4 regions of the Rhodovulum sp. MB263 genome follow, and region 2 is predicted to be linked to each of the others. Evidence: riboswitches for the same ligand, from Rfam matches in the RefSeq annotation. Region 2 holds a riboswitch; each other region holds the start of a gene.

What was found. A riboswitch is a leader RNA that binds a small molecule or an ion and turns the genes downstream of it on or off. The one in region 2 is predicted to bind cobalamin.
Region 1: another riboswitch for cobalamin. It lies ahead of B5V46_RS10735 (DUF1636 domain-containing protein); the one in region 2 lies ahead of B5V46_RS15280 (TonB-dependent siderophore receptor).
Region 3: another riboswitch for cobalamin. It lies ahead of B5V46_RS05125 (ribonucleoside triphosphate reductase); the one in region 2 lies ahead of B5V46_RS15280 (TonB-dependent siderophore receptor).
Region 4: another riboswitch for cobalamin. It lies ahead of B5V46_RS06465 (iron ABC transporter permease); the one in region 2 lies ahead of B5V46_RS15280 (TonB-dependent siderophore receptor).

The regions. Positions count from the first base shown of each region.
Region 1 covers NZ_CP020384.1:2,300,515-2,304,719, forward strand. Annotated here, with positions in the region: gene tcuA (FAD-dependent tricarballylate dehydrogenase TcuA) at 1-1,561, shown strand, start outside; cobalamin riboswitch at 1,633-1,861, shown strand; gene B5V46_RS10735 (DUF1636 domain-containing protein) at 1,995-2,378, shown strand; gene cobW (cobalamin biosynthesis protein CobW) at 2,375-3,412, shown strand; gene cobN (cobaltochelatase subunit CobN) at 3,423-4,205, shown strand, end outside.
Region 2 covers NZ_CP020384.1:3,291,111-3,295,315, forward strand. Annotated here, with positions in the region: partial or broken gene B5V46_RS15270 (IS5 family transposase) at 1-159, shown strand, start outside; gene B5V46_RS19900 (hypothetical protein) at 993-1,214, shown strand; cobalamin riboswitch at 2,018-2,221, shown strand; gene B5V46_RS15280 (TonB-dependent siderophore receptor) at 2,352-4,160, shown strand; gene B5V46_RS15285 (ABC transporter substrate-binding protein) at 4,135-4,205, shown strand, end outside.
Region 3 covers NZ_CP020384.1:1,059,436-1,063,640, reverse strand. Annotated here, with positions in the region: gene carB (carbamoyl-phosphate synthase large subunit) at 1-501, shown strand, start outside; gene dgt (dGTP triphosphohydrolase) at 565-1,890, opposite strand; cobalamin riboswitch at 2,129-2,323, shown strand; partial or broken gene B5V46_RS05125 (ribonucleoside triphosphate reductase) at 2,416-4,205, shown strand, end outside.
Region 4 covers NZ_CP020384.1:1,345,952-1,350,156, forward strand. Annotated here, with positions in the region: gene B5V46_RS06455 (heavy metal translocating P-type ATPase) at 1-1,825, shown strand, start outside; gene cueR (Cu(I)-responsive transcriptional regulator) at 1,822-2,211, shown strand; cobalamin riboswitch at 2,249-2,450, shown strand; gene B5V46_RS06465 (iron ABC transporter permease) at 2,620-3,612, shown strand; gene B5V46_RS06470 (ABC transporter ATP-binding protein) at 3,609-4,205, shown strand, end outside.

The DNA of each region.
Region 1 (4,205 bases), 990 kb from region 2:
GCTCAGCGCCGGAAACCCGGCCGATCTGGCAAGGCTTTGCGGCATCGACCCCACGGGGCTTGCCGCGACGCTGGAGGCGCTCGCCGCGCATCTCGACCGCGGCGCCCCGCTCGAACCGCCCCGGAGCCGCCCCGAAGGCCTGCCCTTCCCGGCGCCCCTCCGCCCGCCCCTCGCGGCGATCCCGCTGCTGCCGGGGCTTGCCTTCACCCGCCACGGGGTCGCTGTCGACGGCACCGCCCGGGTGCGGCTCGAGGACGGCGGCAGCGCGCATCGGGTCTTTGCCGCGGGCGCCGCGATGGCGGGCGGGCTGCTGGGCCAGGGCTATCTCTCGGGCAGTGCGCTGGCAATTGGCGGGGTCTTCGGCCGGATCGCCGGGGCGGGCGCGGCCAGCATCGCGGGCCCCGACGCCCGCCAGGCCGGGCCCGGCGCCGTCCCGTCCCTCCCGGCGGCGGACCCCGCCCCCCCCCTCTCACAGCCTGCCTCCGCGGCCTCCGGGCCCTGGCAGGAGGCCGCCCGCGCGCTGAACATCTGCAATAGCTGCGGTTTCTGCACCGGGCTTTGCGCGGTCTTTCCGGCGGCCCAGCTCCGTCCGGCCCTCGCGGCAGGCGATCTGCGCCACCTGGCGCATCTTTGCCATGACTGCCGCTCCTGCCATTACGACTGCCAATATGCCCCGCCCCATGCGCTGGCGGTGAACCTGCCCGCGGCCCTGGCCGAGGCGCGCGCAGCCGATTACGCCGCCGGCCTGCCCGCGCGCCTGCCCGGGGCGATCTTCCTGCTCTGCCTTCTCGGCCTGCCGCTGCTGGCCCTTCTGGCGATCCCGCCCGAGAGGCTCTTTGCCACCGGCACCGCGCCCGGCGCCTTTTACGAGGTGATCCCGCATTGGCTCATGGCCGGAGGCGCGGGGCTGGCTTTCGGCGGCGCGGCGCTGGTGCTGGCGATCCGGCTCGGACGGTTCTGGCATCAGACCAGAGGCCCCGCCGCGCGGCCGGGCATCCGCCCTTTGGCCCGGGGGCTTGGCGCGGCGCTGCGGCTTACCAATCTCGGCGCGGATCGCGGCTGCGACGGGCCGCGGGGCCCGACCGGCCCGGCGCGGCGGATCTTCCATCACCTGCTGGCGGGCGGCTTCGTGCTGACCGGGCTGGCGACGCTGGCCGGGGCCCTGCTTCACGCCCGGGGCGAGATCGCGCCCTATCCGCTGGCCTCGGCCCCGGTCGGGCTGGGCACGCTGGGCGGTCTCGCCATGCTTGCCGGGCTTGCCGGGCTTGCGGGACTGTCGCATCGGCGCATCCGGGCCGACCGCCGCCCTGCCTCGGCCCGGATGGAGACCGCCGACCGCGACCTGAGACGCGCCCTGGGCATTGTCGCGGGCTCGGGCCTCGCGCTGCTGGCCCTGCGCGACGGGCCGGCGATGGGGCTGATGCTGGCGCTCCATCTCGGGTCGGTCCTGGGGCTCGCGCTGGCGCTGCCCTTCGGCAAGCTCTCGCACGGGGCCTATCGCGGCCTCGCCCTGATCCGCCATGACGCCGAACGCGCGGCCCGGCCAAGGCCCCGTCGCTGAGACCCGTTACCGAACCCTGCCCCCCAGGCATCGTCCCCAAGCATCGCGCTTGACAAGCGCGCTCCCGGAAGGGCATGAACCGCCGCGCTGGTGCCCGTCATCGGACGGGTGAAAAGGGAATGCGCCAGAGGCCGGGTTCGATGCATCGGGCCTTCAAGCGCAGCCGCCCCCGCGACCGTGACCGGAGAGGCCGCCCGCATGCCACTGACCCGAACGGGCCGGGAAGGCAGGGCCGCCGCCGAAGGCCCCTGCCTTCGAGATCCGCAAGCCGGGAGACCTGCCAGCGCAGACGACGTGAACCGGACGGGGTGTTCCGGTGTCGGGTCCGGCTTCGGCTCTGCCCGCTCCCGCCCTTGTCCTCCGACCCGTGGGGCCCGACGATGAGTGTTTCCGTTTCCTTCCGCCGCTCCTTCCGCGACCGGAGCCGCCCGGCATGAGCGCGCCCGAGGCCCCTGCGGTCGAGCTTCTGGTCTGCACCACCTGCAAGCGCCGCCAGCCCGCCGATCCCGATGCCCCCCGCCCGGGCAGCCTGCTTCACGAGGCCGTCCGGGCTCATGGCCTGCCCGAAGGCGTGCGCCTTGTGCCCGTCGAATGCCTCTCGGCCTGTGCCTCGGGTTGCACCGTCGCGCTGCGGGGACCGGGCCGCTGGACATATGTCTATGGCAATTTCGACGAGACGACCGGCGCGCCCATCATCGCCGAGGGCGCCCGCGCCTATCGCGACGCCGCCGACGGGCTCGTGCCCTGGCGCGAGCGCCCCGAGCATTTCCGCAAGAACTGCATTGCCCGTATCCCGCCCATGGAGGCCCTGAAATGACCGATCTCGCCAAACTTCCCGTCACCGTCGTCACCGGCTTTCTCGGCTCGGGCAAGACCACGCTGATCCGCCACCTGATGCAGAATGCGGGCGGCCGCCGCCTGGCCGTCCTGGTCAATGAATTCGGCGATGTCGGCGTCGATGGCGAGATCCTGAAGGGCTGCGCCCTGCCCGACTGCCCGGCCGAGAACGTGGTCGAGCTTGCCAATGGCTGCATCTGCTGCACCGTCGCCGACGAGTTCATCCCGACGATGGAGGCGCTTTTGCAGCTCGAGCCGCGCCCCGACCATATCCTGATCGAGACCTCGGGGCTGGCCCTGCCGAAACCTCTGCTGAAGGCGTTCGACTGGCCCGCGATCCGCTCGCGCATCACCGTCGACGGGGTGATCGCGGTGGCCGATGCCGAGGCCGTGGCCGCGGGCCGCTTCGCGCCGAATGTCGCCGCCGTCGATGCCCAGCGCGCCGCCGATGACAGCCTCGATCACGAGACGCCGCTGTCCGAGGTCTTCGAGGACCAGATCGCCTGCGCCGATATCGTGCTGCTGACCAAGCCCGATCTCGCCGGCCCCGAGGGGCTGGCCGCCGCCCGCGCCGTGATCGAGGCCGAGGCGCCGCGCAAGCTGCCCGTGGTCGAGGTGACCGAGGGCGCGGTCGATCCGCGCGTGATCCTGGGACTTGGCGCGGCCGCCGAGGACGATCTCGACGCCCGGCCCAGCCATCATGACAGCGGCGCCGAGCATGACCATGACGAATTCGAAAGCGTGGTGATCGATCTGCCCGAACAGGACGACCCCGAGGCGCTCTCGGCCCGGATCGAGGCGCTGGCGCGCACGCAGAACATCCTGCGGGTCAAGGGCCATGTCGCGGTCGCGGGCAAGCCGATGCGGCTTCTGGTGCAGGCGGTGGGCGCGCGGGTGCGCCATCAGTTCGACCGGCCCTGGGGGCCGGACGAGACCCGCGCCACCCGGCTTGTCGTGATCGCCGAGCATGACGATATCGACGAAGGCGCGATCCGCGCGGCTCTGAGCGCCTGAGGCCGCCCCCATGCATGTCGTTTTCCGCGAAAGCCACGGGCTCGAGGAAACCGCCGTTCCGACGGATCTGGGTCAGGACCCGGCCGATCTGGCGGTGCTGTCCTTTTCCGACAGCGATCTCGGGGCCTTCGCGGCGGGCTGGCATCGCGGCGGCGGCCCCGAAGGCCGGATGCCCACCCTCAGGCTGGCCAATCTCGCGGCCCTGATCCATCCGCTCTCGGTCGATACCTATGCCGAGCGCACGCTTTCGGGGGCGAAGGGCATCCTGATCCGGCTGATCGGCGGGCGCGCCTATTGGGAGTACGGGCTGACCCAGATCGGCGCGCTGGCCCGCGCGCATGGCATCGCGCTGGCCGTGCTGCCCGCCGACGGGCGCCCCGATCCGCGGCTCGACGCGGCCTCGACCCTGCCGGTCTCGACACTCAGGCGCCTGTCCGAGCTCTGCGACGAGGGCGGTGCGGTCGCGGCGCAGGCGGCGCTGGCGCAACTGGCTCTGGCCGCGGGGCTTTACGCCGCGCCCGTGATCGGCACCAAGACCGTGCCCGAAATGGGCGCCTGGAGCCCCGAGGGCGGCGCCGTGCCCGCGCCCGACCTGTCGCCGGTGGATGCCCCCCGGATCGTCCTGACCTTCTACCGCGCCTATGTCACCGCCGCCGATCTCGGTCCCGTCGAGGCGCTTTTCGATGCGTTCCGGGCGCGCGGCTGCGCCGTCACCGGCCTCTTCGTGCCGTCCCTGAAGGCGCCCGAGGCGGCGCGCTGGCTGGCGGACCATCTGCGCGCGCTGAACCCCGCC
Region 2 (4,205 bases):
AAGCACCGGAAGCGGATCGAGGAACTCTTCGGCTGGTCCAAGACGGTGGGAGGCGCGGCGCAGACGGCCTGTCGCGGCGTGGAGCGGGTGCGGTCCCGCTTCATCCTCGCCCTGGCGGCGGCAAATCTTGCCTGGCTGCCGCGAATACTGGCGATTTGAGGGCGGAGACCCCCGACCAGCATGCCGCGTGGCGGGAAGAAGGCGGATAGGAGCAGCGCAATGGCAGGAACGGAGGAAGCCGTTCCGACCAATCGACTATTTCAGCACCCTGTTAGGCCTCGCGCCCTTGGTCCGAAGCCGCGATCTGGGAGCTCGTCGCCCCCCATCCGGGCAGATCGAGCCTGCTGCTGCTGACCCGGTTCGACAGGCTCGCCTCCGCAACGACCGCAAGCGGGTATTGCACCCGGTCCATCGCAGAACCGCCGGGCCGGTCGCGGAGGTCCTGCCGATCGCGCCGACCGCGGCGCGCGGCGCCTCGTCCGGCTGGGCGGCAAGCGGGGCAGAGGCGCTTGGCCCCGCCCTGAGGCAGATCCCGCGCGGGATCGGCGGCGGGCCCCGTCAGGAGGCGGGACCGATGCGGCTAGACCCGGCCTGGCGTGTCGCTGGTCGCTCCACCGCTGCCCCCGTTTCCTGCCGATCGGTTTGCGCCCCGGCACGGTGCCGCCCGCGCCCGGACCAGGTCGATGCAAGCCGCACCCGCCGCCCGCATCCGGGCCGCAACGAGGGCTCGGGCCACGCGCCGCACCCGACCTGAACGGTCGGCCCCATGGCCCCGGCGGCCCCCGCAATTTCGGAGACGCCCTCCACAGATGCCCTTCACCGTTCCCATTCAGGCCATGAAGACCCCAATTCCCGGTTGCCGCGCCATCGCATTCGTCGACCTTCCGACGCGGCTGGGGCCGAGGCCTCGGGCCGAAAAGCCCCAGCCGCGCGCATATTTCTATGCAGTTTATCTCCGCGGCGCCCTGCGTCTGGACGATCAAGCCACCGCCTTGACCGAGGTCTCCGGCACCGGGCAACCGCCCCGCGATGCCACGCCGATGCGCTATGGCGAAATCGAGATTTTCGTGCGGGCGTCCCGCGATCCCGACGAAGCGCTCTGCGCCCTGGTCGGACCGGATACCGGGGTCGAAGCCGCGCTGTCTCAGAGGCGCAAGGCCATCGCCGAGATCGCGACCGCAGCCGCCCGGCACCAGACGCGGCGCAGCGAATAAGGCTGACATCTCCGGTCCCATTCCCCTGAAGGCGCGAAGACCTTCTGCGACAGCTCCGGATCCGGCGGCGTCAAAAGCCAGCCCGATGCCCCGCTGACCGAAATCTCCGGGACGATCCCGCCACGCGAGGTGACGCGCGCCGCTGGCAACGGCCAGAAGAACCGGCGGCTGGTCGTGCGCCGTCATATGCCGCGCATCGGCCGACCCGACCCGGCCCGGCCGCCCGAACCGCGACGCCGCTTCTGGCCGAACCGCCCGATGCGCAGGGCGACCGCGACGCGCCGCCTCTCGCCGCCTTTCAGGACCCGGTCCGCAGCCTTGTCGCCGCCCATCCGCCGGTCGCCACGACACCACCGGCCTTCCTGATCGCCCCGACCGGGACTTTCTGTCCGGTCGGGGCGATCCGCGCGGCCGCCCGGCGTGACCGGAGCTCTCCCGGACCCGCCACCCCGTCCGACCGCGGCAGGACGGACGGGGCAGCCCCCGCCGACGACGACCCGCTGGGAGCACGCCACCGCCGGGCTCCGGCTGCGCGCCTGACGCATCGTCGACGCGATCGGCAATCCGGACCTCAGCCACAGACTGACCGGCTTCACCACGCCGGGGCAGCCCGCCCTGCCCGCCGCCGCCCAACCGGAGATCGCCTGTGCGATCCTGCGTGCGCCGCCGTCCCTGGCTCTGCTGCCGGTCCGGGTCGCCCATGGCAGCGAGGCCGCACTACTGCTGACGCCCGGCACCGAACCGGCCGCAATCGTCGCAGCCTGCCGCCCCGGCGTCCCGCTTGACAGGTCCGGAGGCCCGGATTAACCGAAAACTGTCTTGGTTCGCCCGGCGACGGGCGATGAAAAGGGAACGCGGTGCGGCCTCGCAAGGGGCTCATGCCGCGGCTGCCCCCGCAACTGTAAGCGGCGAGCGCGGCTGATCGTGCCACTGGGGATGTTCCCCGGGAAGGCCAGCCAAGCGACGACCCGCAAGCCAGGAGACCTGCCAGGACGATCACCCAGCCGGTCCGCGGGGCGCGCGACGGGCGGCGGCAAATCCGCAGTGGTGACGCTTTCACCGTCTGCGGAAAGCGTGTCTTTCCAAGGGCCTCTCGACAATACGGGCCGCATCGCGGTTCGACAGACCGGAACGGACATGACCAGATCCAGCTTCTGCCTCGGGCTCGGCCTCGCCGCCCTCGCGCCCCTCCATGCCCTCGCCGAGGATCTCGACGACAGCCTCCTTCTCGACGAGATCACCGCCAGCGCCAGCCTCACCCCCGTCGCCACCAACCGGACCGGCGCCACGGTCGAGACCCTCGACCGGGATCAGATCGCGGCGGGCGGGCAGAATCTGGGCGAGACCCTCGCCACCCTGCCGGGCGTCACGATCGCGCAGAATGGCGGGCTTGGCCAGACCGCCACATTGCGCATCCGCGGATTGTCCAACGGCTATATCGCCACGCGAATCGACGGCATGGATTTCTCCGATCCATCCGGCATTCCGCCCTCGCTGCAGTTCGGCATCCTCACCCCCGGCCTCGCGTCCCGCATCGAGGTTCTCAAGGGCTCGCAATCGGCGCTTTACGGCGCCAACGCGATCGGCGGCGTCATCGACATGACCAGCTGGCGTCCCGATCGCCCGGGCCTGTCGGGACGGGCCGAGGTCGAGGCGGGGACCTACGGCACCTATTCCGGCACGCTGAGCTTTGGCAATATGACCGATCGCGGCCAGATCGCCCTGACCATGTCGCATGTCGAAACCCATAGTTTCTCGGCCCGGGACGGCAATAGGGAATCCGACGGCTTCGATCAGGACCTGATCCTGCTTTCGGCAGAATTCGATATGACCGAGCAGCTGACCCTGGGCTTTTCCGCCCTCTATTCCGACAACAAGACCGATTATGACATAGGCGCCACGGATACCTCGCCGGTAACTAAATCATCCGAAACCCTGAAGGGGGTCCGGGCCTTCGCCGGTTTCTACATCGGCAAGGTGGAAAACGAACTGGCCTTTGCCTGGACCCAGACCGAGCGGGGCTACAATTCTCCGGGCTGGAGCCCAAACTCTCTCACCGGCAAACGCCGCACGCTGTCCTATCTCGGCTCGGCCGACCTGACCGAGGCCGCAAGACTGTCCTTCGGCGCGGACTGGTCGGAACAAGAAGCAGACATCTCGTCCGGGAACTTCAATACCGAGAGCACCGCCGTTTTCGGCGAGCTGCAATATGCCCTCAGCGACGCGGCCGACCTGTCCCTCTCGCTCCGCCATGACGACTATTCCGATTTCGACAACCAGACCACGGGTCGCCTGGCGCTGGCATGGCGGCTCGAAGACGACCTGATCCTGCGCGCGGTCTTCGGCACCGGCTATCGTACGCCGCCGCTCTACCAGCTTTTCGACACACTTTACGGCAATCCGGACCTCAAGCCCGAAAGCAGCCGCAGCGCAGAACTCGGCCTCGAGAAACGCTTCGGAACGAATGGCTTCGTCAAGGCCACCCTGTTCCATACCGAAATCGACGATCTCATCGGCTATGACGACGTCACCTATGTGACGAAACAGGTCTCCGGCACCACGACCTCGAAAGGCATCGAGCTTTCGGCCCGCCATGCCCTGTCGCAGACCGCCCATATCTTCGGAAACTACACCTATACCGATTCCCGGGGCTCGGAAGGGCGCAGCATCCATGTGCCCCGCCACGATCTCATGCTCGGGATCGACACCGCCCTCGGAGACAGGGCCAACGCCCGCCTGACCCTGCAGCGCAGCACGGACAGCGTCGACAGCGAGGGCGCGCTGGACGATTATACCCTGGCGGGGGCGATGGTCAGCTATGCCCTCACCGACAGCTCCGAGGCCTATCTGCGCGTGGAAAACCTGTTCAACGACGATTACCAGACCTTCCGCGGCTACAACACCTCCGGCCGCGCGCTTTATGTGGGCCTGCGTGCCTCCTTCTAGCGCGATCCGCCTCGCCGCGGTCCTGGCCCTTGCCGGGACCGCGGC
Region 3 (4,205 bases), 1.6 Mb from region 2:
ACGCTGCTGGGGCCGGAAATGCGCTCGACCGGCGAGGTCATGGGCTGGGACCGCTCCTTCCCGCGGGCCTTCCTCAAGGCCCAGCTCGGGGCGGGCACCGATCTGCCGCGCGAGGGTCAGGTCTTCCTGTCGATCAAGGATGCCGACAAGACGCCCGCGCTGGTCGAGACCGCCAGGGTCCTGGTCGATCTGGGCTTCCGCATCTTGGCGACGCGCGGAACGGCGGGCTTCCTGGCCGAGAACGGGATCGAGGCCACGCTGGTCAAGAAGGCCTATGAGGGCGGACGCACCATCGTCGACGTGATGAAGGACGGGCTGGTCCAGCTGGTGATGAACACCACCGAGGGCAACCGCGCGGTCGAGGACAGCCGCTCGATCCGGAATGTCGCGCTGATGGACCGCATCCCCTATTTCACCACCGCGGCGGGCTGCCATGCCGCCGCCCTGGCGATGAAATCGCGCGAGGAAGGCGAAATCGGGGTGCGCAGCCTGCAGGGCTGATCCGCAACCGCCTGACGATCCGACGCCCGGGCAGTCCCTGCCCGGGCGCCTTGTCTTACGGGCTCAAAGCCCCAGCGGCCGCGCCATCTTCACCGCGTAGCGGTCGGTCATGCCCGAGACGAAATCGGTCAGGGCATGAAGCCCCGAATAGGGGTCGCGGACATCGCGCAGATCCATTCCGGCCGAGGCGACCAGCTTGCGCAGATAGGGTTTGTCCTCCTCCATCGCCGCGACATTCCAGCCATGGCGGGCCAGCTCCTCGATCACCGCATGGAAGCGGTCGAGCAGCGCAAAGATCAGATCGCGCCCCGCCACTTCCAGCTCCATCTTGCGCGACGAGGGGAAGATCCGCTCATTCGCGACATCGGAAATCGCCGCAAAGGCCTCCTTCAGCGCGAAGACATCGGTCAGCTCGGCCGAGAACCGGCCCGCGAGAATGTCGTCATGGTGGTCCAGAAAGGTCGCGACACTGGCGCGGATGGCGCCATGGACGGCGCGGGCGCGCAGATGGCCCACATGCTCGGCGTGCGTCCCGCCGGGGACGGGTGCGACTTCCTTGCCGATCAGCGCCTCCAGCAGCGGCCGCACCTCGCCATGGGACAGGACGCCGGTGGTATAGGCATCCTCGAGATCGAGGATGTTGTAGCAGATATTGTCCGCCGCCTCGACAAGGAAGGCCAGCGGGTGCCGTTGCCAGCCGGCATCCCGGGGAATCAACCCGGTGCTTTCGGCCATCCCGGCCAGATGCGCGGCCTCTGCCTCGAAGGCCCCGTATTTCTTCAGGCCGATGGTGGGCGCGTCCCGGCCCAGCGCACCGTCTTTTGCGAGGCAGGGATATTTGGTGAAGGCGCCCAGAACGGCATGGGTCAGCCGCATGCCGCCCTCGAGCCGGTACATCTCCAGCCGGGTCAGGATCCGGAAGCCCTGGGCATTGCCCTCGAAATGCTCGAACTCCCGGCGCTGGCCCGGGCTCAGATCGGCCTCGAAGGGGCGCCGGGTCGCGAACCACTCCGAGATTGCATCCTCGCCGGCATGGCCGAAGGGCGGATTGCCGATATCATGGGCAGCACAGGCCGCCTGCAGGATATAGGACAGCTCGTGGCCCGCCCCTTCGGACAGGATGCCCCGCGCGGCCAGCGCCTGCCCGACCTCGAACCCCAGCGAGCGGCCCACGCTGCTGGTCTCGAGGCTGTGGATCATCCGGTGATGCAGGTGGTCGTTCTCGTAAAGCGGATGCACCTGCGTCTTGTTGGCAAGCCGCCGGAATGGCTGCGAGAAGATCACCCGGTCGAGATCGACCAGGAAGGCGGGCCGCTCGGGCGCATCCACGATCTCCGACTGTCCGTGCCGGCTTCTGGTCAGAAGCCGTTGCCATTCCATGTATTCCATCGCTTTCCCCTTCGGCCGGTCGGCGCCAGCATAGCGGCTTCGGCTTGCGGCGACAGCGCCGATCGCCTACCCCCTTCCCCGGGGCTGGCCCGTGATGGCGCCCGGGCGCTGGCAGGAAGACGTCTCCGCCTCCCGCCTTGCCGCAGGCATAGGCGCGCGGCGGCAGGGCCCGATGGCGGCACCCGAGGGTGCGCGAAGGTCGCACCCACTACATATTGACAAAATCGCCCCATCAGCATCAATATCATGCTGCTTTGGTTCCCGCGGTTCATCCCGTGGGCGAAGAGGGAAGCCGGTGAGAGTCCGGCACTGCCCCCGCAACTGTCAGCGGCAAGCCGCGGCCCCGTGATCCACTGGCGCAACATGCCGGGAAGGAGGGCCAGAGCGTCCGAGCCGTGAAGTCAGGAGACCTGCCAGAGCGGACCGAACGACCGCGAGCGGTGGGCTCGGGTGCGTGCGTCGGGCCGGCGGGTCCGCGTGCCTCCCTGCGTGCCGCCCCCTGACCAGAACCGAAAGCGAACCGCCATGACCGCCCCCTCGCCCCGTTCCGTCGTCACCCGCGACGGCCAGACCGTTCCCTTCGATGCCGGCCGCATCGCCCGGGCCATCGCCCGCGCGGGCGAGGCCACCGGCGAATTCGGCGCCGAGGAGGCCGCCCGCCTCACCGATCAGGTGGTGCGGGTGCTGAGCTTTCGCCATGCGGGCGGCGCGCCCGATGTCGAGGAGATCCAGGATGCCGTCGAGCAGGCGCTGATCGGCGCCAACCGGATCGCGACGGTGCGCGCCTATGCGGTCTATCGCGCCCAGCATGCGCGGCTGCGCGAGGACCGCCGGGTGCTGGTCGATGTCGAAAGCTCGATCAACGAATATCTCGACCGGTCGGACTGGCGGGTGAATGCCAACGCGAATCAGGGCTATTCGCTGGGCGGCATGATCCTGAACACCTCGGGCAAGGTGACGGCGAATTACTGGCTGAGCCATATCTACCCGGCCGAGGTCGGCCAGGCCCATCGCGAGGGCGACATCCATATCCACGATCTCGACATGTTCGCGGGCTATTGCGCGGGCTGGTCGCTGAGGACGCTGCTGCGCGAGGGGCTGAACGGCGTGCCCGGCACCATCGAATCCGCCCCGCCGATGCATCTGACAAGCGCCCTGGGCCAGATCGTGAACTTCCTCGGCACGTTGCAGAACGAATGGGCCGGCGCCCAGGCCTTCAGCTCGTTCGATACCTATCTGGCGCCCTATATCCGGCGCGACGGGCTCGATTTCGCCGCCGTCCGGCAGGCGATGCAGGAATTCATCTACAATCTGAACGTGCCCTCGCGCTGGGGCACGCAGACGCCCTTCACCAACCTGACCTTCGACTGGACTTGCCCGGAAGACCTGCGCGATCAGGTGCCGGTGATCGGCGGGCGCGAGGCGGAGTTCACCTATGGCGAGCTGCAGTCCGAGATGGACATGATCAACCGCGCCTATATGGAGGTGATGACCGCAGGCGATGCCAGGGGCCGGGTCTTCACCTTCCCGATCCCGACCTACAACATCACCCCCGATTTCCCCTGGGACAGCGAGAATGCCGGTTATCTGTTCGAGATGACGGCGAAATACGGGCTGCCCTATTTCCAGAACTTCGTGAATTCGGAGCTCGAGCCGCATATGGTGCGCTCGATGTGCTGCCGCCTGCAGCTTGACCTGACCGAGCTTCTGAAACGCGGCAACGGTCTGTTCGGCTCGGCCGAGCAGACCGGCAGCCTTGGCGTCGTCACCATCAACTGCGCCCGGCTCGGCCATCTGCACAAGGGCGACGAGGCGGGGCTTCTGACCGCGCTCGACCGGCTGGCGGGGATCGCCCGCACCAGCCTGGAACTCAAGCGCAAGGTGATCGAGCGCCATATCGAGGCGGGACTTTTCCCCTATACGAAACGCTATCTCGGAACGCTCCGGAACCACTTCTCGACGCTGGGCGTGAACGGCGTGAACGAGATGATCCGGAACTTCACCGACGACCGCGAGGACATCGCGACCGAGGCGGGCCAGGCGCTTGCCCTCAGGCTGATGGATCACCTGCGCGCCCGGATGGTCGAGTTCCAGGAAGAGACCGGGCACATGTACAATCTCGAGGCCACGCCCGCCGAGGGCACGACCTACCGCTTTGCCCGCGAGGACCGGAAGCGCTTCCCGGGCATCCTGCAGGCGGGCACCGACGATCAGCCCTATTACACCAACTCGACCCAGCTTCCGGTCGGATATACCGCCGACCCGTTCGAGGCGCTCGAACATCAGGAGCCGTTGCAGGCGCGCTATACCGGCGG
Region 4 (4,205 bases), 1.9 Mb from region 2:
CGCGATCCTCGCCGGTCCCGGCCGCGCCTTCTTCGTCAAGGGCGTGCCGCTCCTGCTGAAGGGCGCGCCCGACATGAATGCTCTGGTCGCGCTCGGCACCGCCGCCGCCTGGGCCTATTCGACCCTTGCAACCTTCGCCCCCGGCCTGCTGCCCGAAGGCACGGCGCATATCTATTTCGAGGCCGCCGCGGTCATCGTCACCCTGATCCTGATCGGCCGCAGCCTCGAGGCCCGCGCCCGCGGCCGCACCGGCGAGGCGATCCGGCATCTTCTGGGCCTGCAGCCGCGCAGCGCCCGGGTGGTGACCGAAAATGGCCTCGAGGAACGGCCCGTCGAGCAACTCGCGCCCGGCGATCTGATCGAGATCCGGCCCGGCGAGCGCATCCCGACCGATGGCGAGATCGTCGAGGGCCAGGGCCCGGTCGACGAATCGATGCTGACCGGCGAGCCGATGCCGGTCGACAAGGCGCCCGGCGACGCAGTCACGGGCGGCACCGTCAATGGCGCCTCCGCGCTGAGATTCCGCGCCACCCGGGTCGGCCGCGATACCGCGCTGGCCCAGATCGTGGCGATGGTCGAGACGGCGCAGGGCGCCAAGCTGCCGGTGCAGGCGCTGGCCGACCGGATCACCGGCATCTTCGTTCCCGCCGTCCTCGTCGTCGCGGCGCTGACCGTGGCGCTCTGGCTGATTGTCGGTCCCGACCCGGCGCTGGGGCTTGCGCTGGTCGCGGGCGTCTCGGTGCTGATCGTCGCCTGTCCCTGCGCCATGGGGCTGGCCACGCCGACCTCGGTGATGGTGGGCACGGGCCGCGCTGCCGAAATGGGGGTTCTCTTCCGCAAGGGCGATGCGCTGCAAAGCCTGTCGGGCGTCGCGACGGTCGCCTTCGACAAGACCGGCACCCTGACCGAGGGCCATCCCGAACTGACCGGTATCCGGCTGGCCGACGGCTTTGAAAGGGACGATGTCCTGGCCGCTGCCGCCGCGCTCGAGGCCCGCTCGGAGCATCCGCTTGCCCGCGCCATCCTGGCCGCCGCGCCAGATCATCCCGAGGCCGAAGGGGTCGAGGCGTTGCCCGGTTTCGGCGTCCGGGGACGGATCGGCGGCCGTGACGTCCTGGTGGGCGCCGAACGGCTGATGGCGCGCGAGGGCATCGCGCTCGGGCCCCTCGAGGCCGAGGCCGCGACGCTGGCCGCCACGGGGGCGACGCCCGTTTTCGTGGCCATCGACGGAGGGGCGGCGGGCGTGCTGGCGCTGGCCGACCCGATCAAGCCCTCGGCGCGCGCGGCGATCGCGGGGCTCCACCGGATGGGGGTCGCGACCGCGCTGATCACCGGCGATACCGAGCCGACCGCGCGCGCCGTCGCGGCCGAGCTTGGCATCGACCATGTCGTGGCGGGCGTTCTGCCCGGCGGCAAGGTCGAGGCGCTGGAGGGGCTTCGCGCCGAGGGCCCGGTCGCCTTCGTCGGCGACGGGCTGAATGACGCGCCCGCACTGGCCGCGGCCGATGTGGGGCTTGCCATCGGCACCGGCACCGATGTCGCCATCGAGGCGGGCGACGTGGTGCTGATGTCGGGCGATCCGCAGGGCGTGGTCAATGCGCTCCATGTCAGCCGCCGGACTCTGGCCAATATCCGCCAGAACCTGTTCTGGGCCTTCGCCTATAACGTCGCGCTGATCCCGGTGGCGGCAGGCGTGCTCTATCCGCTGAACGGCCTTCTCCTGTCGCCGATGCTGGCCGCGGGCGCGATGGCCTGCTCGAGCCTCTTCGTGCTGTCGAACGCGCTTCGGCTGCGCGGGCTCGGCCCGCTGGAGGCCGGGTCATGAATATCGGCGACATCTCGAAGGTCACCGGGCTGCCGGCCAAGACCATCCGCTATTACGAGGAGATCGGTCTGATCCGTCCGGCCCGGGGCGACAATGGCTACCGGCATTTCTCGGAAACCGACCGGCACAACCTGACCTTTCTGGGCCGGGCCCGGTCGCTCGGCTTCTCGATCGAGGAATGCCGGGCGCTTCTGGCGCTTTACACCGACAAGGAGCGCGCCAGCGCCAATGTGAAGCAGATCGCCCGCGTCCATCTGGCGCAGATCGAGGCCAAGATCGCCGAGTTGCAGGCGATGCGCGCCACCTTGGCCGAGCTGGTCTCGGCCTGTGCGGGCGATCAGCGTCCCGATTGTCCGATCCTGAAGGGGCTGGCGGGCGAGGGCTGAGCCCGCTCAAAGGGCTTTGACAATGCGCGCCGATGGGCTAGGCAGGAGCGACTTCGGTTCCGGCCGGGAAGGCCGGATAAAAGGGAACGCGGTGCGCCCTCTCAGGGGCAACTCCGCGGCTGCCCCCGCAACTGTAGGCGGAGAGCGCGGCTGACAGATGCCACTGGGCCAGGGCCCGGGAAGGCCAGCCAAGCAAGGACCCGCAAGCCAGGAGACCTGCCGGAGCGACGATCACCCTTTCCGGGCGCGGGGCGCGCCCCGGAGCGGCCAGCCCGCAGCGGTGAGACAGATCACCGTCCGGGGAGCTGGCCCGATCCCGCCGCGCCCCGGACCGCCCGCAAGGGCAGGGAAGGGCAGGGCGATGGACGATCCGGAGACAAGACCGGCCGACCAGGACGGAGCGCGCGCATGAGGGGGCAGGGGCTCTTCTGGGCGCTTGCGCTGCTGGTGGCGGCGCTTTTCGGGCTGTCGCTGCTGATCGGTCCGGCCGGGTTGTCGGTCGGCGACAGCCTCTCGGCGCTGCTGGCCGGGCGCGGTGAGGCGGCGGTGCTGGTCATGCGCGAGATCCGGCTGCCACGCGCGATCCTTGCCGTGCTGGTGGGTGCGAGCCTCGGGCTCTCGGGTGCGGCCCTTCAGGGCTACATGCGCAACCCGCTGGCCGAGCCCGGTCTGATCGGCGTCTCGTCGAGTGCCGCGCTGGGCGCGGTGCTGGCGCTGCAAACGGGGCTCGCCTCGGCGCATGTGCTGGCGCTGCCGGCCTCGGCGCTGACCGGCGCGCTGATCGCCGTCTCGCTGCTGCTGCTTCTGGCCGGACCGCGCGGTGGGGCCTTCACGCTGATCCTCGCGGGCATCGCCCTTTCGGCGCTGGCGGGCGCGCTGACGCAACTGGTGCTGAACCTCTCGCCCAATCCTTACGCCACGGCCGATATCGTCTTCTGGCTGATGGGTTCGCTGGCCGACCGGTCCTTCACCCATGTCTGGCTGGCGCTGCCGCTGACGCTTCTGGGCTGGTTGATGCTGGCCGGGCTCGGCCGCGGGCTCGATGCCCTGACGCTGGGCGAGGATGCGGCGGCGGCGCTGGGCATCCGGCTCGGGCGGATGCGCCTCGCGCTGGTCCTGGGTGTCGCGGCCTCGGTGGGCGCGGGGGTGGCGGTCGCGGGCGCCATCGGCTTTGTCGGTCTGATCGTGCCGCATCTGCTGCGCCCGCTGGTGGGCGCCCGGCCCGGGCGGCTGCTGGCGGCCTCGGCGCTGGGCGGCGCGGCCCTTCTGCTGGCCGCCGATATCGGCGTGCGGCTGGTGCTGCCCGACCGCGATCTCAAGCTGGGCGTCGTGACCGCGCTGATCGGGGCGCCGCTGTTCATCCGGCTGATCTACCGCACCCGGGCGGAGGCGGGCGCATGACCGAGCTTGAGCTTTCGCATCTGACCGTCCGGCGCGGCGCCTGCCCTGTGGTCGACGATGTCACCGCGCGGCTGTCACCGGGCGACTGCGTGGGCCTTGTCGGTCCCAATGGCGCGGGCAAGACCACATTGATGCGCGCAGCCCTCGGCCTTCTGCCGCACAAGGGCACATCGAGCCTCGCGCGCCTCCCCGCGCCCGAGCGTGCCCGCACCGCTGCCTGGCTGCCGCAAACGCGCGAGATCGCCTGGCCGGTCAGCGTCGAGACCCTGGTCGCGCTTGGCCGCACGCCGCATCTGGGGCCGGGCCAGCGTCCCGGACCCGCCGACCGTGCCGCCGTTGACGCCGCGATGGCCCGCCTCGAACTTGGCGGTTTCGCCACGCGCTGCGCGACCGAGCTGTCTGGGGGCGAACAGGCGCGGGTGCTGATCGCCCGGGCGCTGGCGCAGGAGGCGCCGATCCTGATGGCCGACGAACCCATTGCCGGGCTCGACCCGGCGCATCAGTTCACCACCATGGCGCTGTTCGCGCGCCTCGCCGCCGAAGGCCGCCTCGTGATGGTCTCGCTCCACGATCTGGGGCTGGCGGTCCGGTTC